Regions from separate parts of the Streptomyces sp. NPDC054765 genome, predicted to be linked through region 2. Evidence: riboswitches for the same ligand, from Rfam matches in the RefSeq annotation. Region 2 holds a riboswitch; the other holds the start of a gene.
What was found. Region 2 has a riboswitch for glycine ahead of gcvP (aminomethyl-transferring glycine dehydrogenase). Riboswitches for the same ligand answer to the same signal wherever they lie in the genome.
Positions count from the first base shown of each region.

Region 1: it holds a riboswitch for glycine, as region 2 does, so the genes downstream of both, gcvT (glycine cleavage system aminomethyltransferase GcvT) here and gcvP (aminomethyl-transferring glycine dehydrogenase) in region 2, are expected to answer to the same signal.

Region 1 covers NZ_JBSHBP010000004.1:53,118-67,285, forward strand. Annotated here, with positions in the region: gene ACWGJY_RS04260 (response regulator transcription factor) at 71-835, shown strand; gene ACWGJY_RS04265 (ATP-binding protein) at 837-2,411, shown strand; gene ACWGJY_RS04270 (M56 family metallopeptidase) at 2,571-3,530, opposite strand; gene ACWGJY_RS04275 (BlaI/MecI/CopY family transcriptional regulator) at 3,527-3,955, opposite strand; gene ACWGJY_RS04280 (DedA family protein) at 4,069-4,764, shown strand; gene ACWGJY_RS04285 (phosphatase PAP2 family protein) at 4,829-5,434, shown strand; gene ACWGJY_RS04290 (phosphatase PAP2 family protein) at 5,497-6,186, shown strand; gene ACWGJY_RS04295 (hypothetical protein) at 6,341-6,649, shown strand; gene ACWGJY_RS04300 (L-serine ammonia-lyase) at 6,886-8,271, opposite strand; gene glyA (serine hydroxymethyltransferase) at 8,761-10,020, opposite strand; gene gcvH (glycine cleavage system protein GcvH) at 10,119-10,496, opposite strand; gene gcvT (glycine cleavage system aminomethyltransferase GcvT) at 10,625-11,752, opposite strand; glycine riboswitch at 11,786-11,903, opposite strand; glycine riboswitch at 11,904-11,999, opposite strand; gene ACWGJY_RS04320 (AAA family ATPase) at 12,261-12,947, shown strand; gene ACWGJY_RS04325 (enhanced serine sensitivity protein SseB) at 13,040-13,837, shown strand; gene ACWGJY_RS04330 (enhanced serine sensitivity protein SseB C-terminal domain-containing protein) at 13,899-14,168, shown strand, end outside.
Region 2 covers NZ_JBSHBP010000045.1:2,093-16,260, reverse strand. Annotated here, with positions in the region: gene ACWGJY_RS25635 (glutamate-cysteine ligase family protein) at 1-280, opposite strand, end outside; gene ACWGJY_RS25630 (hypothetical protein) at 848-1,438, shown strand; gene ACWGJY_RS25625 (DUF5999 family protein) at 1,783-1,977, shown strand; gene gcvP (aminomethyl-transferring glycine dehydrogenase) at 2,062-4,947, opposite strand; glycine riboswitch at 5,009-5,135, opposite strand; glycine riboswitch at 5,136-5,233, opposite strand; gene ACWGJY_RS25615 (PRC-barrel domain-containing protein) at 5,348-5,737, shown strand; gene ACWGJY_RS25610 (DNA polymerase IV) at 5,641-7,110, opposite strand; gene ACWGJY_RS25605 (MerR family transcriptional regulator) at 7,177-7,782, opposite strand; gene ACWGJY_RS25600 (bifunctional nuclease family protein) at 7,970-8,443, opposite strand; gene ftsR (transcriptional regulator FtsR) at 8,500-9,246, opposite strand; gene ACWGJY_RS25590 (FHA domain-containing protein) at 9,264-10,109, opposite strand; gene ACWGJY_RS25585 (DUF881 domain-containing protein) at 10,228-11,277, opposite strand; gene ACWGJY_RS25580 (small basic family protein) at 11,283-11,615, opposite strand; gene ACWGJY_RS25575 (DUF881 domain-containing protein) at 11,612-12,544, opposite strand; gene ACWGJY_RS25570 (sugar phosphate nucleotidyltransferase) at 12,620-14,168, opposite strand, start outside.

The DNA of each region.
Region 1 (14,168 bases), on a different contig from region 2:
CCGGGTAAGAAAGCCACCGCCGGACCGGCCGCCCGCCGCTGCGCCTCCGGGGCCTTGGCAGACTTGCCGGGTGACCCATTCCGTACTGCTCGCCGAGGACGACCGTCCGATCCGCACCGCGCTGGAGCGTGCCCTGACCCTGGAGGGGTACCAGGTCACCGCCGTCGCGGACGGCATCCAGGCACTCGCCGCGGCGCACCGCGAGCGGCCCGATGTGATCCTGCTGGACGTGATGATGCCGGGGATCGACGGACTGCAGGTGTGCCAGGTGCTGCGGGCCGAGCAGGACCGCACCCCGATCCTGATGCTCACCGCCCGGGTCGAGACGGCGGACCGGATCGCCGGTCTGGACGCCGGGGCGGACGACTACGTGGTCAAGCCGTTCGAGGTCGAGGAGGTCTTCGCCCGGCTGCGGGCACTGCTGCGGCGGACGACGGCGGGGACGGCGGAGGAGGGCGGTGCGGCTGCCGGCTCCGGCGGCAGCGATGAGACCGGAGCCGCCGAGGGCCCGTACGACAGCCGGGCGGCGGACAGCGGCGTCGTCGAGGCGGCGGATCTGCGGATCGACGGCCCCTCGCGCCGTGCCTGGCGCGGCGACCGGGAGCTGGAGCTGACCCGGACCGAATTCGAGCTGCTGGAGCTGCTGGCCCGCAATGCCGGGATCGTCCTGGACCATTCGACGATCTACGACCGGATCTGGGGGTACGACTTCGGGCCCGGCTCGAAGAACCTCGCGGTGTACGTGGGCTATCTGCGGCGCAAGGTCGATGTCCCGGGCAGCCACCCGCTGATCCACACGGTGCGTGGCGTCGGTTACGTACTGCGGGAGGACTGAGGTGTCCGGGCCCCGCGACCGTACCGGGACCGGACCCGGAAACCGGCCCGGCCGCCGGCTGCGCGCCCGGCTGCGGAGCTGGGCGGGTTCCTGGCGCCGCGGCGGGTCGGCGGCCTGGCTGCGCACCCGTAAGCCGGCCAGCCTGCGCACCGCCTTCGCGGTGGCCTTCGCGGCGGGGGCCGCGGCGGTGACCGTCCTCGTCGGCTTCCTCAGCTATGACGCGGCGGCCCGGCTGGTACGGGTCGACGAGAAGTCGGTGTTCTCGCAGGTCGTACGGGATCTGCGCAGTCAGGTCCAGGAGCGGCCGTTCGTGCCCGCCGACTACACGAGCTCCGACCCCGACCACGACGGGCCGCGCGACGACCTGACCCGTCCCACCCGTACCGATGTGCAGATCCTGGGCGCCGACGGCCGGATCGTGGAGCCGGGCCGCCCGGCCCTCCCGGCCGGTGCCGGCGAACGCCGGATCGCCGCCGACGCACACGCCGGCCGGTATGCGGAGCGGGAGGCGGACATCGGCGACGAGGAGTACCACGTCGCGACGGTGGCGCTCGGCGGCGGCCGCGGTGCGGTGCAGGTCGCGCAGAAGTTCAGCGAGACCGAGGATCTGCTCTCCGCGCTCCAGCAGCGCACCGCGCTGCTGGCCGCCGCGGTCATCGCGCTGTCCGGCGCGGGCGGCTGGTGGCTGGCGCGCCGGATCACCGGCCGGCTGGTGCGGCTGACCTCGGTCGCCGAGAACGTGGCGGAGCACGGGCGGCTGGACGTCCCGGTCCCGGTGGCGGGGCGGGACGAGGTCGCCCGGCTCGGGCGGGCCTTCGACGACATGCTCGGCCGGCTGGCCAGCGCGGTCCAGGACCAGCAGCGCCTGGTCCAGGACGCCGGCCATGAGCTGCGCACCCCGCTGACCTCGCTTCGTACGAACATCTCGCTGCTGAAGCGGTTCGACGAACTGCCGCCGGACGCCCGCGACGAACTGCTGGCCGATCTGGCGGGGGAGGCCCGTGAACTCAGCGATCTGGTCAACGAACTGGTGGACCTGGCGGCCGGACAGCGCGACGACGACCCGCTCTCGGACGTGAGCCTGGCCGATGTCGCGGAGAAGGCGGCGGCCTCGGCCCGCCGCCGCACCGGTCGCGAGATCACCGTACGGACCGTCCGCCCGGCGGTGGTCGAGGGCCGGCCCGCCGCACTGCACCGCGCGGTCACCAATCTGCTGGAGAACGCCGCCAAGTTCGACGCGGGCGGGACGGAGCCGATCGAGGTCGTCGTCACGGGCGCCCGCGTCGAGGTTCTCGACCGCGGCCCCGGTATCGCGGACGCCGACCTCGACCGGGTCTTCGACCGCTTCTACCGGGCGGCGGCGGCCCGCGGCCTGCCCGGCTCGGGCCTCGGCCTCGCCATCGTCCGCGAGATCGCCACCGCACATGGCGGCCATGCCTTCGCCACTCGCCGTCCGGGCGGCGGCGCCACTTTGGGCTTCAGGGTCGGGACGGGGAAGGACAACGGCAGAGGAGCCGGGGCCCATACGGGGACCGCGCCGGGAGTCTGCGGCCGGGAGCCCGAGGCCGGGCGCTGACACCGGGAGTCCTGGGCCGGGAGCCGCAGGCCGGGGCGCCGAAGCCGGGGTCTGCGACCGGGGGCCTGCGACCGGGGGCCTGCGACCGGGGGCCTGCGACCGGGGCCTGGGGCCGGGGCGCCTGAGACCAGGGCGCCGGCCGCAGGATTTCCCGGCCTCTCAGCGCGCCGCCTCCCCCTGGGCCACCTCCACCGTCTGGTGCAGATCGGCCGCGGCGTCCAGGGCGGCGGCCGCGGAGAAGGTGACGCAGGCGAGCAGGGCCGCGGCGATCAGCCGGCGGCCGTGGACGCCGGCGCGTACCGGAGCGTGGTCCGAGGCCCGCTCGGGGGTCAGCAGGGCGGCGACCCGGCGGGGCACCGGGCCGGTCGTCGCGGCGAGAACGGTGCGGGGACGGTGCGCCGCCGGGGCGGCGGGGCGGGCGGCCAGCGCGGCCCGGCCGATGGCGCGGGCCGTCACCCGGCGGTCGCCCACCCGGGACGCGGCCGATTCGTCGGCCCAGCGCTCCAGGGCATAGGCCAGGGGCGCGCGCAGGGACCGGAGCAGCGGATGGCAGACCGCGGCCAGCGCGGCCGTGAGCAGGAAGAGATGATGCCGGCCCGCGAGATGGGCGCGCTCATGGGCGAACAGCGCCTCCCGCTCGTCCGGCGACAGCGCCCGCAGCATCCCGGCCGTGACCACCACCCGGCCCGGCCGCCCCGGAAGGGCGTAGGCATCGGGTGCGGAGTCCGGCAGGACGCACAGATCGCCGGTGGCGGGGTGGGTGTCGGTGGCGAGCCGGGCGGTGCGCAGCTCGGTGTGATGGCGGTGGGCGCGGTGGGTGACGGCCAGCGCACAGGCGGCGAGCAGACCGGCGGCGGCAGCGGCCGCGGGGACCGATACGACGGGATCGTCGCCGAGCAGCGGTGCGGAGAGATGGCCCAGGGCGGCGACCGGGGGCAGCTGCAGCGCCCCGGCGGTCAGCAGCAGGCCGAGCGCCGCGGTCGTACAGGCGGCCAGCGCGACCGCGCAGCCGGTCAGCAGCCAGGCGGCGGCGCGCGGCGGCAGCGACTCCGCCAGCCGGCGGGCGGCCGGCACCGCGAGCAGCGGCATCAGCAGGGGAATCCATACGGCGAAGATCACGGGGCGGCTCCGGGTCCGGGCTGCGGGCCGGCGCCCGGCGCCTCGGGGGCGCCGTCCCCCGCGCCCTCCAAAAGGGTCCGCAGCAACTGCTCGTCCTCGCTGGTGAGCTGGGAGACGAAGCGGGCAAGGGCGCTGCCGCGGTCGTCCTGCTTGTCCAGCTCGCTGCGCATCCGCCGGGCGGTCAGCCCCGCGGAGTCCTGTATCGGCGAATAGGTGAAACCGCGGCCGGCCCGGGAGCGGGAGACCGCTCCCTTGTCGTGCAGCCGGGTGAGGATCGTGGTGACCGTGGTCCGCGCGAGCCGGCCGCCCAGCGCGCTCTGCACCCCGGCGGGACTCAGCGGCTCCCCGGCCGCCCAGAGCGCCGCGAGCACGCTCGCCTCCAGCTCGCCTGAGGGACGCCGCTGCACGGGTGATGTCTCCGACATGGAACGCCCTTCACCTTTTCGTCGTCTACAGTTCCGTAGACCGTCTACGTGACTGTAGTCGGTCGGGCCTGCCGGAGGCGGGCCCGCAACCCATTATGGGAGGGGCCGCCGACATGTCTGTAGCCGGCGCATTTCCGCAGGTGACAGCAGTCACCCAGGCCGTGAACGTGCTCGACGCCGGATCCCTGCTGGCCGCGTTCGGCGCGCTGGGCGTCGCCGTCGTGCTGTTCGCCGAGACCGGGCTGCTGGTCGGCTTCTTCCTGCCCGGTGACTCGCTGCTGTTCACCGCCGGACTGCTGTGCGCCCCGGGCACCACCGGCGCCGTCCACCTCGCGCTGCCGCAGGTGCTCACCGCCGCCGCCGTCGGGGCGCTCGCCGGATCCCAGACCGGCTACTGGATCGGCCGGCGCGGCGGCCGCGCCCTGCTGGCCCGCAGTCGCGCCCGCCGGCTGCACGAGGGCGCCGCCCGCGCCGAGGAGTTCCTCGCCCGCTACGGCCACGCCAAGGCCATCGTCCTCGCCCGCTTCGTCCCCGTCGTACGCACCGTGCTGAACCCGCTGGCCGGCGCCCTCGGCGTGTCCGCCCGCACCTTCGCCCTCTGGCAGATCGCCGGCGGCCTGCTCTGGACGCTCGGCCTCACCCTCGCCGGATACGCCCTGGGGGCGTCCGTACCGAACGTCGACCGCTACCTGCTGCCGCTGGTCGCCCTGGTGGTGCTGGTGTCGCTGGCCCCGCTCGCCGTCGAACTGCTCCGCTCCCGCAGGCGCCCGGAGACGACGACCGGCCCCACGCCGCCGCCCGGCGCCTGAACCACCACACCCGTCCGTCCCGCACCACCGCACCGAAGCCGCCGAGCCGCCAAGGAGAACCCCCGTGAACCACCTCGCCTTCGGGGGAGCCTCGATCGACGGCGGCCCGTACACCCGGATCACCGCGCTTGCCCAGCACGTCCCGCACGGCCTCAACACCGTCATCACCTACTGGACCGACTACGGCCTCGCCCTCTTCGCCGTCCTGATGCTGATCAGCTGGTGGCGGGCGCGGCACGGCGCCTGTGGTGCCATGGCGACAGCGCTGGCCACCCCCGTCGTCGTGGTCGCCGCCTTTCTCGTCAACGACCTCGTCAAGACCTTCTTCGACGAACAGCGGCCCTGCCAGACGCTCCACACCGTCACCGTCGAGGCCTGCCCCGGGCCCGGCGACTGGTCCTTCCCCAGCAACCACTCCGCCATCGCGGCGGCGGCCGCGGTCGCCCTGCTGCTGTGCGACCGGCAGCTGGGCCGGATCGCCGTACCGGCCGCGCTCCTGATGGCGGCCTCACGCGTCTGGGTCGGTGCGCACTACCCGCACGACGTCCTCGCCGGCCTGCTCGCCGGCGCCCTCGTCGCCTGGGGTCTCACCCCGCTCGCCGCCCGCGCGGCCCCGGTCGTCGACCGGATCCGCGCCACCCGGCTGCGCCCCCTGGTGGCCGCGCGGTGACGCCGTCCGGGCAGGAACGGGGGCCGGGACCGCAGCGGCCGCGGCCGGAGACGGAGCCCGCCGTGCGCCCCGGGCCCCGGCGCCGCCCCGCCACCGCCGCGCTCCTCACCTTCGCCGCCGTCTGCGCCGCGCTCTTCGCCGCCGTGGCGGTCACCGTGTGCGTACGGCACGGCGCCCCGCTCGCCCCCGAACGGGCCGCCATCCGCTGGTCCACCGCCCACCACGGGGAGCCGCTGCGCACCATGGCCCGTGCGCTGACGGCCACCGGCACCGGGCCGGTGCCGTATCTGCTGGCGGTGGTCGCCGGCCTGCTGGCGGGCCGGGGCGCGGCGGGCCGGCTCCGCGCCGTGCTCTGCGCCGTCGCCGTCCTCGCCGTCGGGCAGGCGATCCGTTACGGCCTGATGGAGCTGATCGCCCGCCCCCGTCCGCCGGCCGCCGGCTGGGCCGGGCACGCCTCCGGATACGCGTTCCCCTCCGGCCATGCCACCACCTCGGCACTGGCCGCCGGAATCCTGGCCTGGGGCATCGCCCAGCGGGTCCGTCCGGCCGCCGCCCGCACCTGGTGCGCGGTGCTCGCCCTCTGGGCCGCCGGAGTCGGCCTCACCCGCGTCTACCTGAGCGTCCACTGGCCCGGCGACGTCCTCGCCGGCTGGCTCCTGGCGGCCACCCTGCTCGCCCTCGCGCTGCTGCTGGAGCCGCTCGCCTTCCCCCGTCGCACCGCTGCCGACGCGGGCCGGCAAGAGCGCCCATAGCGCACATTCCCATGAAGAGCTGACGATCGGACCAGATCTTCCCCAAGGCGGCATGGACGCCTCCCGCACCGAGCAGCACTGTCCTGGGCGCCGGGGCGATTCCGCGCGGCGCCGCTCATGGCACGTACCACCGCACCGCCAGGGGGACTCACCGATGAACCAGCCACTCGACGCTTCGCCGCCGCGCCCGTCGGCCGGCACGACCGCCGCCTCCAGCGCCCCCCACGGCCGTTGCCCGGCCGCCGACGCCAAGGACCCGACCCCGTGCGAGGGGCCGCGGGACGCCGCCACCCTCGTCGACCGCCAGGGCAGGGAGGTCGCCGGCTGCGTCCACCACTGCGCCCGGCTGCTGGCCGGCCTCGAAGGCGCCCGCGTCCACCCCTTCGTCCCCACGATCCAGGCCCTGGAGATCTACTCCCGGGCCCGTGAACTCCCGCCCTTCGCCTGGGAGATCGGCAAATAGCCGACCGGTCCGGGCCCACCGGCGCTTGGCCCACCGGCGCTTGGTCCACCGGCCCTTGGCCGACCGGTCCGGGGCGCACGGTCCGGGGCCGCACGGTCCGGGGCCGCACGGGCTCGGGGCGCAGCGCTGCGGGTTCACCGCTCAGGTCACCCGGCCCGGCGGATCACCTCCGGGTCCGCCCCCGGCGGACGGCGGGCGCCGTCCCGCCCCCGCCCGCCGTCCCCATGCTCATTTCCTCAGCACTCGATGATGTTGACCGCCAGCCCGCCCCGCGCGGTCTCCTTGTATTTGACGCTCATGTCGGCGCCGGTCTCCTTCATGGTCTTGATGACCTTGTCGAGGGAGACATGGTGGCGGCCGTCGCCGCGCAGGGCCATGCGGGCGGCGGTGACGGCCTTGACGGCGGCCATGCCGTTGCGTTCGATGCAGGGGATCTGGACCAGGCCGCCGACGGGGTCGCAGGTCAGGCCGAGGTTGTGCTCCATGCCGATCTCGGCGGCGTTCTCGACCTGTTCGGGGGAGCCGCCGAGGACCTCGGCGAGGCCGCCGGCGGCCATGGAGCAGGCGGAACCGACCTCGCCCTGGCAGCCGACCTCGGCGCCGGAGATGGAGGCGTTCTCCTTGAAGAGCATGCCGATCGCGCCGGCCGCGAGCAGGAAGCGGACCACCCCGTCCGCATCGGCGCCGGGCACGAAGTTGATGTAGTAGTGCAGGACGGCCGGGATGATGCCGGCGGCGCCGTTGGTGGGAGCGGTCACCACCCGGCCGCCGGCGGCGTTCTCCTCGTTGACGGACATGGCGTAGAGGGTGGTCCACTCCATGGCGTGGGCGGTGGCGTCACCTTCGGAGCGCAGCTGGCGCGCGGAGTGGGCGGCGCGGCGGCGGACCTTGAGCCCGCCGGGCAGGATGCCCTCGCGGTTCATGCCGCGGCTGACACAGGCCTGCATGACCTGCCAGATCTCCAGCAGCCCGGTGCGGATCTCGTCCTCGGTGCGCCAGGCCTTCTCGTTCTCCAGCATGAGGGCGGAGATGGACAGCCCGGTGTCGTGGGAGAGGCGCAGGAGTTCGTCGCCGGTGCGGAAGGGGTGGGTCAAGGCGGTGTCGTCGGGCACGATCGGGTTCTCGCCGGCGACGGCGTCCTCGTCGACGACGAAGCCGCCGCCCACGGAGTAGTAGGTCTTCTCCAGCAGGGGGGCGCCGGCCGCGTCGTAGGCGAAGAGGGTCATGCCGTTGGCGTGGTAGGGCAGGGCCCGGCGGCGGTGCAGGATCAGCTGGGACGACTCGTCGAAGTCGATCTCGTGGGCGGTGCCTATTTCGGCACCGAGCAGGCGCAGCCGCTTGGTGTGCCGGATGCGTTCGACTTCGGCGTCGGCGGATTCGACGTCGACGGTGCGGGGGGAGTGCCCCTCCAGGCCGAGGAGCACGGCCTTGGGGGTGCCGTGGCCGTGGCCGGTGGCGCCGAGGGAGCCGAAGAGTTCGGCACGGACGTTGACCGTCTGGGCGAGCAGGCCGTCCTTCTTGAGGCGTCCGACGAACATCCGGGCGGCGCGCATCGGGCCGACGGTGTGGGAGCTGGAGGGGCCGATGCCGATGGAGAAGAGGTCGAAGACGGAGATGGCCACGGGGGCTGACTCCCTTGTCTGCTCGTGGTGGACGGTGGAGCAATGGGGCAGGAGGTACGTTTCTGCGCCGTTGGTCGAGCGTAACGCGGACCCGGCCGGGTGCCGCCGGACGTAAACCGTCGGGATTCCGTCGCCGGGGGTAACGGCCGGTGTCGGCAGGGACACGGGAAGCAGGGGGCGCCGCCGGCGCACGGGACCGCCCGTCGAGGAGGCCGGCCCGTGCCCGGTCCGCTCCCGGTCCGCCGGAGCGGTCCCGGCCCGGACTGCCGCCTCCCCGTGGAGGGGCTGCTGCCCTGCGCCGCTTCGGCCATGCACGCCGCGGGAATGCCGGGAGGCACCGTGGGGCGTGGAAGAAGTGGAAGAAGGGGAGAGCCGTCGTACAGACCGTGAGCCCGGGGCCAACCGCCCCGGGCTCACCGCTCGTTCACCCGCCGCCCGCCGGTTGCCGGCGGGCGACCGGCGGGCGGCGGACTCAGCGCATGAAACGCGTCACAGGGACGGGTACAGCGGGAACTTGTCCGCCAGCGCCGTGACCCGGGCCTTGAGGGCCCCGGCGTCGTAGGCCGGCTTGAGGGCCTCGGCGATGATGTCGGCGACCTCGTGGAAGTCCTCGGTCTGGAAGCCGCGGGTGGCCAGCGCGGGGGTGCCGATGCGCAGGCCGGAGGTGACCATCGGGGGCCGGGGGTCGTTCGGGATGGCGTTGCGGTTGACGGTGATGCCGACCTCGTGGAGGCGGTCCTCGGCCTGCTGGCCGTCGAGCTCGCTGTTGCGCAGGTCGACGAGGACGAGGTGGACATCGGTGCCGCCGGACAGGACGGAGACCCCGGCCTCGGTGACGTCGGGCTGGACGAGGCGTTCGGCGAGGATGCGGGCGCCGTCCAGGGTGCGCTGCTGGCGCTCCTTGAACTCTTCGGAGGCGGCCACCTTGAAGGAGACGGCCTTGGCCGCGATGACGTGCTCCAGCGGCCCGCCCTGCTGACCGGGGAAGACCGCCGAGTTGATCTTCTTGGCCAGCTCCTGGGTGGAGAGGATGACGCCGCCGCGGGGGCCGCCGAGGGTCTTGTGGGTGGTGGTGGTCACGACGTGGGCGTGCGGCACGGGCGAGGGGTGCAGGCCCGCGGCGACCAGGCCGGCGAAGTGCGCCATGTCGACCATCAGGTAGGCGCCGACCTCGTCCGCGATCCGGCGGAACTCGGCGAAGTCCAGCTGCCGCGGGTACGCGGACCAGCCGGCCACGATCAGCTTCGGGCGGTGCTCCTTGGCGAGGCGCTCGACCTCCTCCATGTCGACCAGGTTGGTCTTCTCGTCGACGTGGTAGGGCACCACGTGGTAGAGCTTGCCGGAGAAGTTGATCTTCATGCCGTGGGTCAGGTGCCCGCCGTGGGCGAGGTTGAGACCCAGGATGGTGTCGCCCGGCTTGATCAGGGCGAACATCGCCGCGGCGTTGGCCTGTGCGCCGGAGTGCGGCTGGACGTTCGCGGCCTCGGCGCCGAAGAGGGCCTTGATGCGGTCGATGGCGATCTGCTCGACGACATCGACGTGCTCACAGCCGCCGTAGTAGCGGCGGCCGGGGTAGCCCTCGGCGTACTTGTTCGTGAGGACGGAGCCCTGGGCCTCCATGACGGCGACGGGGGCGAAGTTCTCCGACGCGATCATTTCGAGGGTGGACTGCTGGCGGTGGAGTTCGGCGTCGACGGCGGCGGCGACATCGGGGTCGAGCTCATGGAGGGAGCTGTTCAGAAGCGACATAAGTCTTCCCGGGGAGTCAGGGGGCGCGAGGGGGGTCTCCCCGGACGGAGTCCGGGGGAGCTTCCCCGCGGGTGGTGGCGGAGGAGGAGCGGGGCAGCTCAGCTCTGGATGAAGGCGGCGTACTCGTCGGCCGAGAGCAGCTCGGCGGGCTCACCGCCGGTCTTCACCTTGAACAGCCAACCACCCTCGAACGGGGCGGAGTTCACCAGCGAGGGGTCGTTGACGACATCCTCGTTGATCTCGGTGATCTCACCGTCGACGGGCGAGTAGAGATCGCTGACCGACTTGGTCGACTCCAGCTCGCCGCAGGTCTCGCCCGCCGCGACCGTGGTGCCGACCTCAGGGAGCTGCACGTAGACGACGTCGCCGAGCGCGTTGGCCGCGTGCTCGGTGATGCCGACCGTCGAGACGCCTTCCTCGGCGCCCGACAGCCACTCGTGCTCCTTGCTGTAGCGCAGCTGCTGGGGGTTGCTCATGGCTCGATTCTCCTGTACGCGAGGGTGTGGTCGTGACGGGGGTCGCCCCCTGGCGTGGCCCGGGGGGAGGGTCTTGCACAGTGAGACGCGCGGGCGCGCGCCGCTGCCGGGTCTGCCGCGGTCAGCCCTTACTTCTGGCGCTTGTAGAACGGCAGAGCGGTGACCTCGTACGGCTCATGGCTTCCACGGATGTCCACGCAGACACCCTCGGTACCCGGCGTGGCGTAGGCCGCATCCACATAGGCGAGGGCGACCGGCCTGCCCAAGGTGGGGGAAGGCGCCCCGGAGGTGACCTCGCCGATGACCGTGCCGTCGGCCGTGACGACCGGGTACCCGGCGCGCGGGACCCGGCGGCCCTCGGCGAGCAGGCCGACCAGCTTGCGCGGCGGGTTCGCCTCGGCGCGCCCGGCGGCCGCCGCCAGCGCCTCACGGCCCACGAAGTCCCCGCCGTTGGCGGTCTTCTCGAACTTCACGACCCGGCCCAGACCCGCATCGAACGGCGTGGTCGCGGTGGTCAGCTCATGCCCGTACAGCGGCATGCCGGCCTCCAGGCGCAGGGTGTCGCGGCAGGACAGGCCGCAGGGCACCAGACCGGCGTCCTTGCCGGCCTCGGTCAGCGCCTCCCACAGGGCGACCGCGTCGGCCGGCCGGACGAACAGCTCGAAGCCGTCCTCACCGGTGTAGCCGGTACGGGCGATCAGCGCCTGGACGCCGGCGACCGTGCCGGGCAGGCCCGCGTAGTACTTGAGACCGTCCAGATCGGCGTCGGTGAGCGCCTTGAGGATGCCGGGGGACTCGGGGCCCTGCACCGCGAGCAGCGCGTACGCGTCCCGGTCGTCGCGGATCGCGGCGTCGAAGCCGCCGGCCCGCGCGGTCAGCGCGTCCAGCACCACCTGGGCGTTGGAGGCGTTGGCGACGACCATGTACTCCTGGTCGGCCAGGCGGTAGACGATGAGGTCGTCGAGGATGCCGCCCTCGGCCTCGCAGATCATGGTGTAACGGGCGCGGCCGGTCTTGACGCCGCCGATGTTGCCGACCAGCGCGTAGTCGAGAAGGTCGGCGGCCTGCGGGCCGCTGACGGTGATCTCGCCCATGTGGGAGAGGTCGAAGAGACCGGCGCGGGTGCGGACGGCGACATGTTCGTCGCGCTCGCTGCTGTAGCGGAGCGGCATGTCCCAGCCGGCGAAGTCGGTCATGGTGGCGCCGAGCGCGCGATGGGTGGCGTCCAGCGCGGTACGGCGGGGGGCATCAGTCATGGTTCTGGGCTCCCAGGCATGGGTGACAAGACGTTCTCCCCATCTGTCATCGGAACCTGAGAGGTTCACCGGGATCCCGCGAACGGACCCGGTTTGCACCTTGGGTGGAGCCGCCCCGTAGGCCGGGCAGTGGCTCGCTTTTCAGATCTGCCTCGCCCGCGCGGTATAGGGGCCTGAGAGATTCAAGGGAGGACTTGCTCCTTCGGCGCCCCGCCATGGCGGCCGGGGACTCTCCCGCGCGGGTTCAAGCGGCCGGTATGGAGTTGGCGGTGCACAAGTGAGACGCGATGTGCACGTGGCGGCCACATCATTGCACGGGATCGCCGGATACAGGAGCCCTGGCGGCTGCCCCGTCCGTGACGTGGGCAGATCGGCCGATCACCTTGCTCGGCATTACCTTTTCTTGACACTCTGCGGGTACGGGGACGGACTCGAACCGGAGCAGAACCGGACGGGGAGGGCGATCACGGTGCACAGTGAAGCGGCACGGGGGGCCACGTCAGGGGTCGTGCCCCCGGGCGTCGCGCCGAAGGCGCCGCCCGCCACGGTGCCCCGGACCGGACGGCCGCCGCGGTCCGTGGTCCGGGCGGGCCGCGGCGCCCGGATCGTGGACCTCCGGGGCGGGGGACGGGCGCGGGGCGCCGCCGAGCTGCGGTTTCCGGCCGGTGACCTGGTGGTGGTCTCCGGGCTGCCGGGCAGCGGCAAGAGCACCCTGATGCATCGTGTGGTGCCGCCGCTGGACGCGCACGGTGCCGCGGTGCACCGCATCGATTCGCAGGACGTACGCGAGCGCTGGGAGGGCGGCAGACTGCGCGGCCTGCCCTACGCCCTCTACCGTCCGCTGGTCCGGGCCGCCCACTATCTGACGCTTCGCCGTGCGCTGCGCTCCGGCGGCAGTGTGGTGGTGCACGACTGCGGCACCCTGGCGTGGGTGCGCGGCTGGATCGCGCGGTCGGCGGTGCGCGGCGGCCGTGGGCTGCATCTGGTGCTGCTCGATGTGGCGCCCGAGGCGGCGCTGTCCGGCCAGGAGTCGCGGGGGCGCGGGGTGTCGGAGTACGCCTTCGCGCGGCACCGCAGGGCGGTGGGCCGGCTGGTCGGCGCGGCGGAGGCGGCCCGGCTGCCGGACGGGGTCGGCTCGGCGGTGCTGCTCGACCGGCGGGCGGCGAGCGCCCTGGAGACGGTCAGCTTCGACTGAGCGGAGCGGCACCCCGCCCCCCGGGTTCCCCCTCCCGCGCTCTCGTCTAGGGTCTTTGGCCAGATGGCGCGGTTCGGAACGGGTGGGTACACATGACATTTCCGCAGCAGGGGATACCGCAGCTGGCGTGGCCGGCGAACGAGCTCGAAGAGGTGCTGGCCGCATCGGTCGGCCATCCGGGCGCCGGCGGCCGGATCGTCGAGGTGCTCGGCCGCAGCCGGGTGTGGGTGCCGCTGCCGAACGGCGGTGGCCCCGAGAGCGCGGGCCCCGGCGCCCGCGGCCTCGATCTGCCCACCGTGGAGCTCGGTGGCGCGGCCTACGTCCCGGTCTACAGCTCCGAGCAGGAGTTCTTGCGGACGGTCGGCTCGCACCTGTCCTTCACCGTCGCCCCGGCCCGGGAGTTCGCGCGCGGGCTGCCGCCGCACATCGGCATCGCGGTCAACCCCGACGGCACGATAGGCGTCCCGCTGCCGCCGCCCGCGGTGGCCGAGCTGTGCCGGGAGGCCCGCCATGAGCCGGCCGGTCTGCCGAGCGGCGGCCGGGTGCGGCTCTTCGAGCCGGACTGGCAGGACGAGCCGGTGGATTTCCTGGCCGCCGCCGGACTGGAGTTCTCCGGCGCCGGAATTGTCCTGACTGCCCGGCGTGCCCTGGCAAGTGTCGAGGGCGACACGCCCGCACTCTTCGTCGGTGTGCAGATCGGGGCGGACCTGACCGCACTGCACGACGGCACCGCCCGCGAGACGGTACTGTCAGCCCTCGGACGTGCGCTCGGCGCAGTACCGCTGCCCTGGCCCGTACAGCTCGTCATGCTCGACATCGCCCAGGGTGACCCGGTCGCCGACTGGATGCTGGAGCGTGTGCGGCCCTTCTACTCCCGGGACCACTCGTAAGCTGGTTGGATGACGGGCGGGCGCACCCACACGTGCCCTGCTGACAGAAGGGACGGACCACGTGAGCGCGGGTGCGCATCAGGGGCCGGCGGCGGCCGGACAGCTGGAGCAGCTGCTCCAGCAGGTCTCGCCCGGCCGTTACGACGCCTATGAGGCACTGCTGCACGCGCTCGCCGCGGGCCAGGTCTGGATGCTGCTGTGGCACGGCCGGGCCGGCTCGGCCGATGCGCAGTACGGGAACATGGAGGTCGAGGGCCTCGGCTATGCGCCGTGCGTGACCTCCGCACCCGAGCTCGCCGCCTCCGGCTGGAACCGCGACCACGAGGTCGTC
Region 2 (14,168 bases):
ATCGGTGCGGCAGGATGTTGACCTCAAGATTGCACTGGGCCAGTTCGGTCTGGAAATCACCGCTGGCGATCCGCTCGAGAACTTGAGAGTTCATCATGCGGGGCAGCCCGTCGGCACCGGCCAGATTGAGTTCGATCTCCAGGCCCATGAGATTCTTGGGCCGGTCGAATCTATCCTCCGCCAGGAGCCTGTGCAATCCCTTGAGGCACTCTTGAAGCTTTCTCCGATATCGCTCCCGGTCCGCCAGGTCGATCCCGTCCGCGGCGACCTTCTCCCCCATCGAAGGGTCCCTCCTCGAGTGAACGACCCGCGGCCGCGGGCCGCTTGGGGCCGTCCCCGACTCCACCGGGGCTCACGCTACGGTCGATGATGCCCCGGCAATCTGATCGATAACGCCGCAGCGGCACCCCGGTAACGATAGGCTCGAAGTGGCCCGGCCTCCGGCACCTTCCGCAGGCATATCTCGTTGGCGAGAGCCGACCGCATTTCCTTCGTGAGAAACACCGGTGAGATCCGGCCTACCCCACCGCCGAGGCAATACGAGGTAGCGCCGTATATTCGCGGCACAAAGCAGCGTAAAGCACCTCAGACAGGGGTCTGGATTTCACCTTGCCGGAAATCCACAAGGCCGGTAGCCGAAACACTTTCAGAACATACGTCGTATAAACTCCGCTTTACGAGGCAGAGACTTGGCGCCCAGCGTCTCGGTGTTCTCACCGGCACGGGGCACAGCGGCTGACCTCGCCGGGCCGCAGCCCCGGCCGGCCACGCTCTGACCCCGCACGCAGACAGCGTCGTTTGCACCCGCCACGCTCCACCGTGTCTCCGAAGTGAGAGGCGACCCACCATGCCGCTGCACATTCCCCCTGCCCCCGCGCCTGCCCTGCGCAGCGTTCTCGCCGCCCTCGGCTCGCCCACCGCGGTCCGCGAGGCCCCGGTCTCCGCGCTGCGCGCCCATCAGGGTCCGCTCAGCCCTGACCACCCCCTGCCCGTCCACATCTGGGACGACGTCAGCCGGGCCGGCGGTACGCCGCACACCCGGCTGGCCGGCTGGCGTTTCCTGGTCCGCGGCGGGGAACGCGCCGTGGCGACCGCCGAGGCAATGCTCACCGCCGACGGCTGGACCTTTTCGCGGTTCTGCGGCGGCCCCTATGTCGCCGCGACCGAGCAGGCGCTGGCGCAGGCCGAGTCGCTCACCACCCCCTATCAGCCGCGTCTGCTGTCCGTTCCCGAGCTCTACATGCTCACCCTGTGGCTGCACCACGACATCGCCTCCGACGGCGCCGAAGGGCCGCCCTCACCCGCTGACCTGCTGGTTCCCCTGGCGCCCGCCCCACCGGGGATCGCCGCGCACCGTCCGCAGCGCATCGCCGACCTGCTCCCCCGGCTCACGCTGCGCCTGACGCCCGCCACCCCGCTCCTCGCCGAACCCGCCTGAACCGGCGCGCCGCCCCCGCTTCCCACCCGGGGACACCGGCACCCGCCACCCCGCCCGAGCATGCCCCGCGGCCCCTTCCGGCCGCGGGGCGCTCTGTCGCGCTCACCCACGCGGGCTAGCCCGCGGACGCCACCGCCAACCCTCTTGGGGAGGAGTGCAATTGGGAGCAACCGCCCGCATGGGTGACGCGTCCGTATCGAGTGAGCACCGCTGCCGCGAAATCCCTGCGGAATCCCCTCCGTGGGGCAACACTGGGACCGACCGATGGAAACGGGGGAGCGGCCATGAACACCTCATCGCGCCGCACAACGACGTTCACCACACCGCAGCGAAAGACAACTTCCATGTGCCAGCACCAACCGCCATGCCCGTCAGCAGACTCCACCGACCGGGAGGCCGCACACCTTGTGGCGCACCACCCGGAGCAAGGCTGGAGCCTGCTCTGCAACGGCGTCCTGCTCTTCGAGGACACCGGTGAGCTGCTGCCGGACGGGCAGGTCATCGCCCCGCACCGCGCTCGCGCCACCGCCGCCGCCTGACCCGCGAGCGCGGCACGAACCACAGGGCCCCCGGCAGATCTGCCGAGGGCCCTTGAATGTTGCGGTGATTCCGTTCCCGTGACGTCAGTTGTCGTACTCGTCCAGCGGCGGGCAGGAGCAGACGAGGTTACGGTCGCCGAAGGCACCGTCGATGCGGCGCACCGGCGGCCAGTACTTCTGCGAGGCTTCGACGCCGGCCGGGAAGACCGCCTCCTCGCGGGTGTACGGGTGCGACCAGTCACCGCCGAGCGCGCCCGCGGTGTGCGGGGCGTTGCGCAGCGGGTTGTCGTCCTTGTCCCACTCCCCCGTACCGACCTTCTCGATCTCCGCGCGGATGGCGATCATCGCGTCGCAGAACCGGTCCAGCTCGCCCAGGTCCTCGCTCTCGGTCGGCTCGATCATCAGCGTGCCGGCCACGGGGAAGGACATCGTCGGCGCGTGGAAGCCGTAGTCGATCAGCCGCTTGGCCACATCGTCGATGCTCACACCGGTCGCCTTGGTCAGCGGGCGGACGTCGATGATGCATTCGTGGGCGACCAGACCGCCGGGGCCGGTGTAGAGCACCGGGTAGTGCGGCTCCAGCCGCTTGGCGATGTAGTTGGCGCTCAGCACGGCGACCTGGGTGGCGCGCTTGAGGCCCTCGCCGCCCATCAGACGGACGTATGCCCAGGAGATCGGCAGAATGCCCGCCGAGCCCCAGGGTGCCGCGGAGATCGGTCCCACGCCCGTCTCGGGTCCCGCGGCGGGCTGCAGCGGGTGGTTGGGCAGGTACGGCGCCAGGTGGGCGCGCACGCCGACCGGGCCGACGCCCGGACCGCCGCCGCCGTGCGGGATGCAGAACGTCTTGTGCAGGTTGAGGTGCGAGACATCGCCGCCGAACTTGCCGGGCTCGGCGAGGCCGACCAGCGCATTGAGGTTGGCGCCGTCGACGTAGACCTGGCCGCCCGCGTCGTGCACCGCCGCGCAGATCTGGGTGATGTGTTCCTCGAACACGCCGTGCGTGGAGGGGTAGGTGACCATCAGGACCGCGAGCTCGTCACGGTGCTTCTCGATCTTGGCATGCAGATCGTCGGTGTCGACCTCGCCGTCCTCGCCGGTCTTGACGACGACGACCTTCATGCCGGCCATCACCGCGCTGGCGGCGTTGGTGCCGTGCGCGGAGGACGGGATCAGACAGACGGTGCGCTGCTCGTCGCCGTTGGCACGGTGGTAGGCGCGCACCGCCAGCAGGCCGGCCAGCTCGCCCTGCGACCCCGCGTTCGGCTGGATGGAGACCTTGTCGTAGCCGGTGACCGTGGCCAGCCGCTCCTCCAGCTCCTGGATCAGCGTGAGGTAGCCCTGGGCCTGGGCGGCCGGCGCGAACGGGTGCAGCTGGCCGAAGGCGGGCCAGGTGACCGGCTCCATCTCGGTGGTCGCGTTCAGCTTCATCGTGCAGGAGCCGAGCGGGATCATGCCGCGGTCCAGCGCGTAGTCCTTGTCCGCGAGGGTGCGCAGATAGCGCAGCATCGCGGTCTCGGAGCGGTACTGGTGGAAGACCGGGTGGGCGAGGTAGTCGTCGCTGCGCAGCAGGGCCTGCGGCAGCGTGTCGGCGGCGGCCGCATCCAGCTGCTCGACGTCCCCGTGCACACCGAAGGCACCCCAGACACCGGCCAGCTGCGCGCGCCCGGTGGTCTCGTCGCAGGCGATGCCGACCAGGTCGGCATCGACCTGCCGGAGGTTGACACCGGCCTCGCGGGCGGCGGCGACGACCTCCGCGGCCCGGCCGGGAACCCGCGCGGTCAGCGTGTCGAAGTAGGAGCCGTGCACGATCTCCACCCCGCCGGCCCGCAGGCCCTCGGCGAGGACCGCGGCGTAACGGTGGGTGCGCCGGGCGATGGTCCGCAGGCCCTCGGGGCCGTGGTGAACCGCGTACATGCCGGCCATCACGGCGAGCAGCACCTGCGCGGTGCAGATGTTGCTGGTGGCCTTCTCCCGGCGGATGTGCTGCTCACGGGTCTGCAGCGCGAGGCGGTAGGCCTTGTTGCCGTCGGCGTCGACCGAGACGCCCACCAGGCGGCCGGGCAGGCTGCGGGCGAACTGGTCACGTACGGCCATGAAGCCGGCGTGCGGGCCGCCGAAGCCCATCGGGACGCCGAAGCGCTGGGTGGTGCCCACCGCGATGTCCGCGCCGAGCTCACCGGGCGAGGTCAGCAGCGTCAGGGCCAGCAGATCGGCGGCGACGGTGACGATCGCGCCCAGCTCGTGGGCCCGCTCGATGACGGCGCGGGGGTCACGGACCACACCGGAGGCGCCCGGGTACTGCAGCAGCACACCGAACACACCGCGCTCGGCGACCTCGGCCGGGATGCCGTCGGACAGGTCAGCGACCACGACCTCGACGCCGGTGGGCTCCGCACGGGTCTGGATCACGGCGATGGTCTGCGGCAGACAGTCCGCGTCGACCAGGAAGACGCCCTGCTTGACCTTGCCGACCCGGCGGGACAGAGCCATCGCCTCGGCGGCCGCGGTGCCCTCGTCGAGCAGGGAGGCGCCGGAAGTGGGCAGTCCGGTCAGATCGGCGACCATCGTCTGGAAGTTCAGCAGCGCCTCGAGGCGGCCCTGCGAGATCTCCGGCTGGTAAGGGGTGTACGCCGTGTACCAGGCCGGGTTCTCCATGACGTTGCGCAGGATCACCGGCGGGGTGAACGTGCCGTAATAGCCGAGCCCGATCATGGACGCCAGCACCTGGTTACGGTCCGCGAGACCGTGCAGTTCCTGGAGGACCTCGGCCTCGGTACGGGCCTGCGGCAGGCCGAGCGCCTCGGCGCTCTTGATCACATCGGGAACGGCGGCGGCGGTGAGCTCGTCCAGCGACCCGAACCCGACCTGCGCGAGCATCTTCGCCTGCGCCTCATGGTCGGGACCGATGTGCCGGCGCTCGAAGGGGGTGCCGCGCTCCAGCTCGGTCAAGGAGATGCGATTGGTGGTCATCTGCGGGGGCCTCCTGGTCGGTACGACCTACGAGGGGCACCACGGCGCGGGTGCCCGGACGGCCTCCCCCTCTGTCATCTCAACCTGAGAGCTTCACCGGCCCGCGCGAGGCGGCCCGGCTTTCACCGTCGGTGAGGAGGGGTCCCGGCACTGTGCCTTCCGCGGCCCGCCCTGCTTTCCAGAGTGACCTCGCCCATGCGGTACGTGTGCCTGAGAGATTCCGGGGAGGATTTGCTCCTTCGGCGCCCTGGTCGCGAACGACAAAGGACTCTCCCGCACGGGGTCTGCGGCCATTGGCCAGCCTACCAGCGCGGCAGTCGAAGGCTCCTTCGAGTGGCCAGGGCATGAAATGTGCCGTTTGGTAGTTGTCAGAGGGCAGTTGCGACCAATTGGAGGGGCCGTGCAAACCGATATCGATCCCCGGAGCCTGATCGGCCGCAAAGCATTCGACCGTAACGGCACCAAAATAGGCACCATCGACGAGGTATATCTCGACGATGCGACGGGGGAACCGGAGTGGGCGGCCGTACGCACCGGACTCTTCAGCCGGGACGCGTTCGTCCCCCTGGAACCGAGCAAGATGGTCGGTGAGGGCCTGCACATCCCTTACGACCGCAAACTGATCAAGGACGCACCGGACTTCGGCGTCGGCCGCCATCTCTCCCCTGAGCAGGAACTTCAGCTCTATCACCACTACCGACTGGATATCTCCTCCCCGACCTCCGACCCGGTGTCCTCCCCCGGTTCCGGTGACAAGGACTTCGGCAAGATCGCCGGCTCGGACGACTGACCGTCCGCCGGCCCCCCGCCCACCAGCGGCAGGGGCTCCCCCGGCCGCAGCGCCGGATCCTCGACAGCAAAGGTCCGCACCCTCCCCGGTGCGGACCACGGCGTTTCGAAGCGTACGGTCACTCTTCCCACCCCGCTTCCCTGCACCCAGCCGGCGCCGTGCTCGTCGTGCACCACATCCAGTCCCGGATGCCAGTGCCGCGGCGGTTCCGCCTCGGCCTCGCCCGGCTCCGTCCCGCCACCGGCCGGCTCCACCGCAGCCGCTGCTGCTGCCTTGGCGCTCTCCTCCGCCTCCCGCTCCGTCGCCACCTGCGCGAACAGATCCTCCTGGGTGAAGTCCGCCAGTCCACTGACCCCCACCCCCAGCAGCCGCACCCCGCCAGTGGTGTCCACCGTCTCCAGCAGCCGCACAGCGGACTCCCGTATCACCGCCGGGTCGTCGGTGGGCCCCCGGAGCGTCTCGGAGCGCGTCAGCGTCGAGAAGTCGTAGTTGCGCACCTTGAGGACCACCGTCCGCCCCGAACGCCCGGCGGCCCGCAGCCGCTGGACGCAGCGGTCGGCCAGCCGCAGGACCTCGCTCCGCACCCGCGTCCGGTCGGTCAGATCGACCTCGAAGGTGTCCTCGACCGAGATGGACTTCGCGTCCCGCTCGGCCACCACCGGCCGGTCGTCCCGGCCCAGCGCCATCGCATACAGCCCGGCCCCGTGCGCCTTGCCCAGCAGCCGCACCAGCTCGGCCTCACCGGCCTCCGCGGTCTCCGCGACGGTGTGGATCCCGGCCCTGCGCAGCGTCTCGGCGGTCGCGGGGCCCACCCCGGGCAGCGTCCGCACCGTCATCGGGCCCAGCAACTCCCGTTCGGTACCGGGCTCGATCACCACCAGACCGTCCGGCTTGGCCGCCTCGGACGCGATCTTCGCCAGCATCTTGGCGCCGGCCAGCCCCACCGATCCGGTCAGGCCCGTGGCGCAACGGATATCGCGGCGCAGCTGCTCCCCCACGACCCGCACGGCGGCCGTCTCCGGCGGCACTCCGCCCGCTTCCAGATCGACGAAGGCCTCGTCCAGGCTCAGCGGCTCCACCAGCGGCGACAACGCGTGCAGCAGCTCCATCACCGTCTCACTCACCTGGCGGTACAACGAGAAGCGAGGGGTGAGATACGCGGCGTTGGGGCACAGCCGGCGCGCCTGGGCCGTGGGCATCGCGGAGCGGATACCGAACACCCGGGCTTCGTACGACGCCGTGGAGACCACTCCGCGCGCACCGATCCCCCCGACCACCACGGGCTTGCCGCGCAGGCTGGGCTTGGCCGCCTGCTCGGCGGCCGCAAAGAACGCATCCATGTCGAGATGCAGGATCGTCGGCGCAGGTCTCACATGTCCGATGCTGCCCCATGCCACTGACAATCGGCCCGATGCCGGGCCGCGCACACCGCCGGGGACTCAGCCGGCCCGGTTGCGCCGCCGCGCCAGCTCGTCGTGCGGGTTCTTCCCGACCAGGGTCTCGCCGGTGTCCACACGCTCTCCGTGGAGCTGTGACAGCGCGCTCTCCACGTCCCGCCACACCACCCCCACGGCGATCCCGAAGACGCCCTGGCCGCCCTGGAGCAGATCCACGACCTGGTCGGGCGAGGTGCACTCGTAGACCGTCGCACCGTCGCTCATCAGCGTCATCCGCGTCAGACCCGCCAGCCCGCGCGAGCGCAGATGCTGGACGGCGGTGCGGATGTTCTGCAGCGACACCCCGGTGTCCAGCAGCCGCTTGACGATTTTCAGGACCACGACGTCCCGGAAGCTGTAGAGCCGCTGGGTGCCGGAGCCGTACGCGGGCCGGATGCTCGGCTCCACCAGGCCCGTACGGGCCCAGTAGTCGAGCTGCCGGTAGGTGATGCCCGCTGCCGCACAGGCGGTCGGGCCGCGATAGCCGATGTTCTGCGCCTCGCAGTCCCCCGACACCGCCGCGGCCGGTGCCGCGACCGGGTTCGCTGCTGCGCCCGAGTGGAGCGGCAACGCCCCTTCCGCCGCCATACCGTCGCCGGTGATTGCCACGCCGCCCTCCGTCCTCCACGTCCCGGACGGGACCTGCCATATCGACGGTATGCAGTCACTCGGGGTGCGTCAACGATCGCCGCGCTCGCCACGCCGAGTGATAATCACCCTACGAGTGGTTTCTCGTGACCTCGCGCGGGGAACGGCTAATTATTTGGCCGGAAACAGGCGGTTCGCCTGGCCGGTATTACTGGCTGTTGGTCCCGAAGTCCTCGGGTGAGATCTGGTCGAGGAACTCACGGAACTTCTCCACCTCGTCCTCCTGCTCGTCCGGGATCGCGATCCCCGCGTCGTCCAGCACACCGTCGGTACCGAAGATCGGCGTTCCGGTGCGCAAGGCCAGCGCTATGGCGTCGGACGGCCGCGCACTGACCTCGACTCCACTCGCGAAGACGAGTTCGGCATAGAAAACCCCCTCGCGCAGATCCGTGATGCGGACCTGCGTCAGTTCCTGGCCCACCGCTTCGAGCACGTCCTTGAAAAGGTCGTGCGTCAGCGGCCTGGCAGGGACCATGCCCTGCTGGGCGAAGGCAATGGCGGTGGCCTCCCCTGGCCCGATCCAAATGGGCAAGTATCGGTCGCCTCCCACCTCCCGCAGGAGCACGATCGGTTGGCTGGAAGGCATTTCCACCCGGACACCCACGACGTCGAGCTCGTTCACACAGCAACCCTAGGACGTGCCCGGCCGGTTTGGGTAGTCGGGCACTCGTTTGCTCACTACAGCCGGACCCGCAATGCGCTCTGCAACAGCGCCGCATGCAGCCGTACGGACAGCGTCGCCAGCTCCCTGGCGGTGGCCTCGGCATGGGCCCTGGTCTGCGGGTTACGGTGCCGCCGAAGGGGTGCAACGACCTGCTCGACCAGGCCCGCCTCGCGCTCGGCGGCCGCCTTCACGGCACGCAGATGCCGCGGTTCGAGGCCGAACCGGCCCAGGTCCGCAACGAGCTTGGCCACCGTGACGGCCTCGATGTCGTATCCGCCCTCGGCATGAGGGACGATGAGTCCGTAGGACTCCCAGCCGGCGAGCGCCGCCTCGTCCACCTCCGCGGCGGCCAGCAGCTCGGCCCGGCCGATCCGGGCGGCCGTGGGGCGCTCCTCAGCCGGGTCGTGCACGCCCTCGACCAGATCCCGGGAGGGGGTGGCCGGGGCCGGGAGCTGTACCTGCTCTCCGCGCTCCAGGGCGTCCAGGTGCTCCCGGATGACCTTCAGCGGCAGATAGTGGTCCCGCTGCATCCGCAGGACGCCGGCCAGCCGCTGGACGTCCGCCGGCGTGAACTTGCGGTATCCGGAAGGCGTGCGCTTCGGCTCGACCAGTCCCTCGGCCTCCAGGAAGCGAATCTTGGAGATCGTGACCTCGGGAAACTCCTCGCGCAGCAGGGTGAGCACCGTGCCGATGCTCACCGGCTTACCGTCCGAGGAGGCGGCGCCGGCAAAGCCGGCACCGCCTTTCGGTGTATCGCGCATATGCCTTCCCCGGCCGGTCAGATACCGGCGCCTCGCTGGCTCGCGTAGAAGACCAGGCGGAACTTGCCGATCTGGACCTCGTCGCCGTTGGCAAGGGCGACGGAGTCGATCCGCTCGCGATTGACGTAGGTGCCGTTCAGACTGCCGACGTCGGCGACCGTGAAGAGGCCGTCCGCTCCGCGACGGAACTCCACATGACGGCGCGAGACCGTCACATCGTCGAGGAAGATGTCGCCCTGCGGATGCCGGCCCGCCGTCGTCAGCTCACTGTCCAAAAGGAAGCGGCTGCCCGAATTCGGACCGCGGCGGACGACCAGCAGCGCCGAGCCGAGCGGAAGGGCATCGACGGCCGCCTGGGCCTCGGGGGACAGCGACGGCGAAAGATTCTGGCCCGTCGTCTCCGAGTCGTAGGCCTCCAGCCCCGAAATGGAGATGGTCGAGGTCGTCTCGGCCGCCCGCTCGGGCTGGGCGCCCGGACGCAGCGGCGCACCACAGTTGGAACAGAACCGGCTCGCCTCGGCGTTCCGGTTCCCACACCTCGTACAAACCGGCAAGGCCGACCCTCCACCCGTGCGTGCGGCTGATGGTTCCTGGGAACCTATGCGGCCGGCCCCGGAGGGGTCAACAGAACCCGCGTCGTACCCCCCGGACGGACCGCTGACCTCGTCACGGAAGAGCGGACGGTCCTCGGCCGCGCCCTCCTCGGGCCGACCCGACGCGCGATGCCGCGCGGAGCCGCTGCCGCCCTCCTGGCGCGCGCTCTTGCCGAACAGCTTTCCAAACAACTTCACGGGCGATTCCCCTTGAACGAAATAGACCCGCCCGTGGGGCAGGACGAACCCTCGATGCACACACCGGCCCATCCGGACATCCTGTGAACGTCCGTGGCCTTCAGACAGTTTCCACCACACACCACACGCACGGTGCGTCGACCCCCCGTTACCTCATGCCCTCCCCGGGCACTCGACATACGTGAACACCTCACTGCGATGACGACCGAGCGTAGTCAGGCCGCTTCGCCTCTCGCAAGGCGTCCACAATGATCTTCTCCTCACGGGTCACAGACACCTTGGCCTGCTCCTTCTCCAGCGTCTGGACCACTCCGCCAGGAATGTTCAACGCCGGCTCCAGATCCTCCGGCTTGCCGATGACCTTGAAGCGGTACGGCGCCGTGACGCGCTTGCCGTCGATCTCCACACCGCCCCGGAGATCCGAGAGCGAGGTGTTCGCGACGACCCGGACATCATTGACCTGGATGGCCTCGGCGCCGGCCGCCCGCAGCTCCTGGATGGTGTCCAGCAGCTTGTCCGCCTCGACGGAGTGCGCCGGGTCGTCGATGATCAGGTTGATGCCGGGCCCCTGCGCCGCGACGGTCCCGGCCAGCACACCCAGCTGCTGTTCCTTCTCCACGGTCTGCTTACGGGCCTCCTCGGCCTGGTCCGAACTGTTCGCCAGCTCGGTCTTCTGCCCTTCCAGGCGCCGCTGTTCGTCGGTCAACCGCTGGGAGCGATTGTCCAGCTCATCCAGAATGCGCACCAAGTCCTCCTGGCGCGCACCCCGCAGCGCACTGCTGTCACTTGTGGAACGTACCTGAATCGCCAGGCCGAGGCCGAGAATGAACAGGAGCAACGCGACGATCAGTTGAGCCCGGGTCAGCCGCGGCGGCCACAGGCTCGCCACCAGCCGCTCCCGGCCGTTCTTCGGGCGCTCCGCACTCCCGTCATCGGCAACCGCTTCCGGAGTCGAGGAGTCTGCCCCTTTGTCCGCCTTCTGTCCAGCACTGTCCGGTTCCGGGGCCTCGGCATCCTCTTCGGCCACGGCCCGCTCAGCGGTGTCTCTGCTCTCGGGCGGCATCGGCCGCCGGCCGGCCGGGCCGCTCTCCTCACCCGCCTCGGGCCGCTCCGGATTCCTCTCGGGCTCCGACCGGACAGGCTTCTTCTCGGGCTCCGGCCGGACCGGGCGCTCCGGCTCGACCGGGCGCTCCGGCTCGACCTGCTTCTTCTCCGGGTCCGGGGTCTCCTCCGCCGACATCCGCCTCACGCCCGGAAGACGTGCCGGCGGATCGCGGCGGCGTTGGAGAAGATCCGGATACCCAGCACCACGACGACGCCGGTGGAGAGTTGGGCGCCGACGCCCAACTTGTCACCGAGGAAGACGATCAGCGCGGCGACGACGACATTCGACAGGAACGAGACCACGAAGACCTTGTCGTCGAAGATGCCGTCCAGCATCGCGCGCAGACCGCCGAACACGGCATCCAACGCCGCGACGACAGCGATCGGCAAGTAGGGCTCGACCACCGTCGGCACCACGGGTCGGACGACAAGTCCGACCACGACTCCCACGATGAGGCCCAATACGGCGATCACGATGTGCCCTTCCCTGTGTCGGCGCCGTCCGCCTTGGCGGCACCGGCCTGCGGCTTTGCGGTACGTACGATCAAACTCGGCGCGGGTGGCAGCGTGACCTCGGACTCCGCGGAAATCCTGGTGCGTACGCCGTAGTTCTCCTGCAGCGCATGCAGATACTGGCCATCGGCGCTGTCCTGGAACGCGGTGCTCAGCCTCTGCCCGTCCCCCACCGCCAGCACCGTATAAGGCGGCACCAGTGGCTTGTTGTCGACCAGTATGGCGTCTCCTGCGGCTCTGATCGCCGAGAGTGACGTAAGCCGCTGTCCATTGACGGAGACGGCCTCCGCACCGGACGCCCAGAGGCCGTTGACCACGCGTTGCATGTCTCTGTCGCGTACCCGCCCCGTGTCCGAAAACCCACTGCTCTCGCGCGGACCGCCGCCGCTGGATTCCGCGCCCTTGGCATCGTCCACGACGAGCTTCACGCCGGGCCCGGTGGCCTGGGTCGAGCCGGACAGCAGACTCAGCAGCTCGGCCTTGTCGCCGCCGTGCTTCTTCAGCGCCTCGCGCTGCATTCTGCTGACGTCGTCCCGGAGCGCGTCGACCCGCTGCTGCTGCCGGTCCGCCTCGCCGGTGCCCTTCTGGATGCGGTTGATCAGCTCTTCGCGCTCCTTGGCCAGCGTCGGTGCCGATATCTGCGCCTGTGCCGCCCCCACCGTCACCACGACCGCGGCGAGCACCAGACCGGCCGCAAGACCCAACTTCGCCCGCAAGGTACGCGGCAGACCGCGCACACCGGCTTCGGACTTCCGCGCGGCGGCCTCGGCGTATCCGTCGTCGAGGCTGTGATCCATCACATTGGTCAGCAGCGACATGGACGCATCGGGGCGCGCGGGCGGCCGGTTCGTGTTGCTCCGATCGGGGCGCTGCTGCGACATGCCGCACATCGTCGCACGTCGGCCGCATGGTCTCCCAATGGCCCCACCGGCGTGCCGATGCACGGCCCGCCGGCGGGGTCCGGGTCAGCGTCCTGCGCTGTCCACCACTGCGGACCACTCGTCCAGCAGCTGCTGGGCGGAAGCGTCGTCCGGCCCTTCGGCCCACAGGTGCGTGACCGCCTCTGCGGGGTCGGGCAGCACCAGAACCCAGCGGCCGTCGGGCTCCACGACCCGTACGCCGTCGGTGGTGTCCACGTCCCGGTCACCGGCCGCCTCGACGACATGCCGCATGACGAGCCCCTTGACCGCCCAGGGAGTGGCCAGGTCACGGCGCTGGACATGCGCCCGCGGGATGCGTGCGTCGATCTGGCTGAGCGTGAGCTGGGTGCGGGCCACCAGGCCGATCAGCCGGACGAACGCGGCCGCGCCGTCGAAGACGCTGCTGAACTCGGGGATGATGAAGCCGCCCCTGCCGTCCCCGCCGAAGACGGTGCCGTCTTCGCGCCCCACCCGGGTCAGATCGTCGGGCGAGGTCGTCGTCCACTCCACCTGGGTCCCGTGATACGCCGCCACCTGCTCGGCGATCCGGGTCGTGGTGACCGGTAGCGCCACCCGGCCGGTGCGCCGCTCGGCCGCCACCAGGTCCAGCATGACCAGCAGCGCACGGTCGTCCTCGATGATCCGACCGCGTTCGTCCACGAGGGACAGCCGCTCTCCGACGGGGTCGAAGCGCACGCCGAAGGCGGCCCGCGCCGAGGCCACGATCTCGCCGAGCCGGACGAGCCCGGCTCGGCGAGCCTCGGCGGTCTCGGTCGGGCGGGACTCGTCAAGCCCGGGATTGATCGTCAGCGAGTCGACGCCCAGCCGTCCCAACAGGCTGGGCAGCACCAGACCCGCGCTGCCGTTCGAGGCGTCCACGACGACCTTCAGTCCGGACTCGCCGATGCCCGTGGTGTCCACGGCCCGCAGCAGTGACCCCGTATAGGAGTCGAAGACACTCGCCGGGAAGATCAGATCCCCGATCTCACCGGGGAAGGCGCGACGGTACTCCTGGCGGGCGAAGACGCGGTCGAGCTTGCGCTGCCCGGCCTGCGAGAGGTCGGCGCCGCGCTCGTCGAAGAACATGATGTCGACGGAGTCCGGCACGCCGGGCGTCGTACGGACCATGATGCCGCCGGCGCTGCCACGGGCGGTCTGCTGACGGGCGACGGGCAGCGGGACGTTCTCCAGATCGCGTACGTCGATGGCGCTGGCCTGCAGCGCGGAGATCACCGCGCGCTTGAGCGCGCGGGCGCCTCGGGAGTGGTCTCGCGCGGTGGTGACCGTGGAGCCCTTCTTGAGGGTGGTGGCATACGCGCCCGCGATCCGTACGGCGAGTTCCGGAGTGATCTCGACATTGAGGATCCCGGACACCCCTCGGGCGCCGAACAGATGCGCCTGGCCGCGGGACTCCCAGATCACCGACGTATTGACGAATGCACCGGCCTCGATGGTCTTGAACGGATAGACCCGCACATTGCCCTGGACGATCGATTCTTCACCGATGAGGCACTCATCGCCGATGACGGCGCCGTCCTCGATCCGGGCGGCCCGCATGATGTCGGTGTTCTTACCGATCACACAGCCGCGCAGA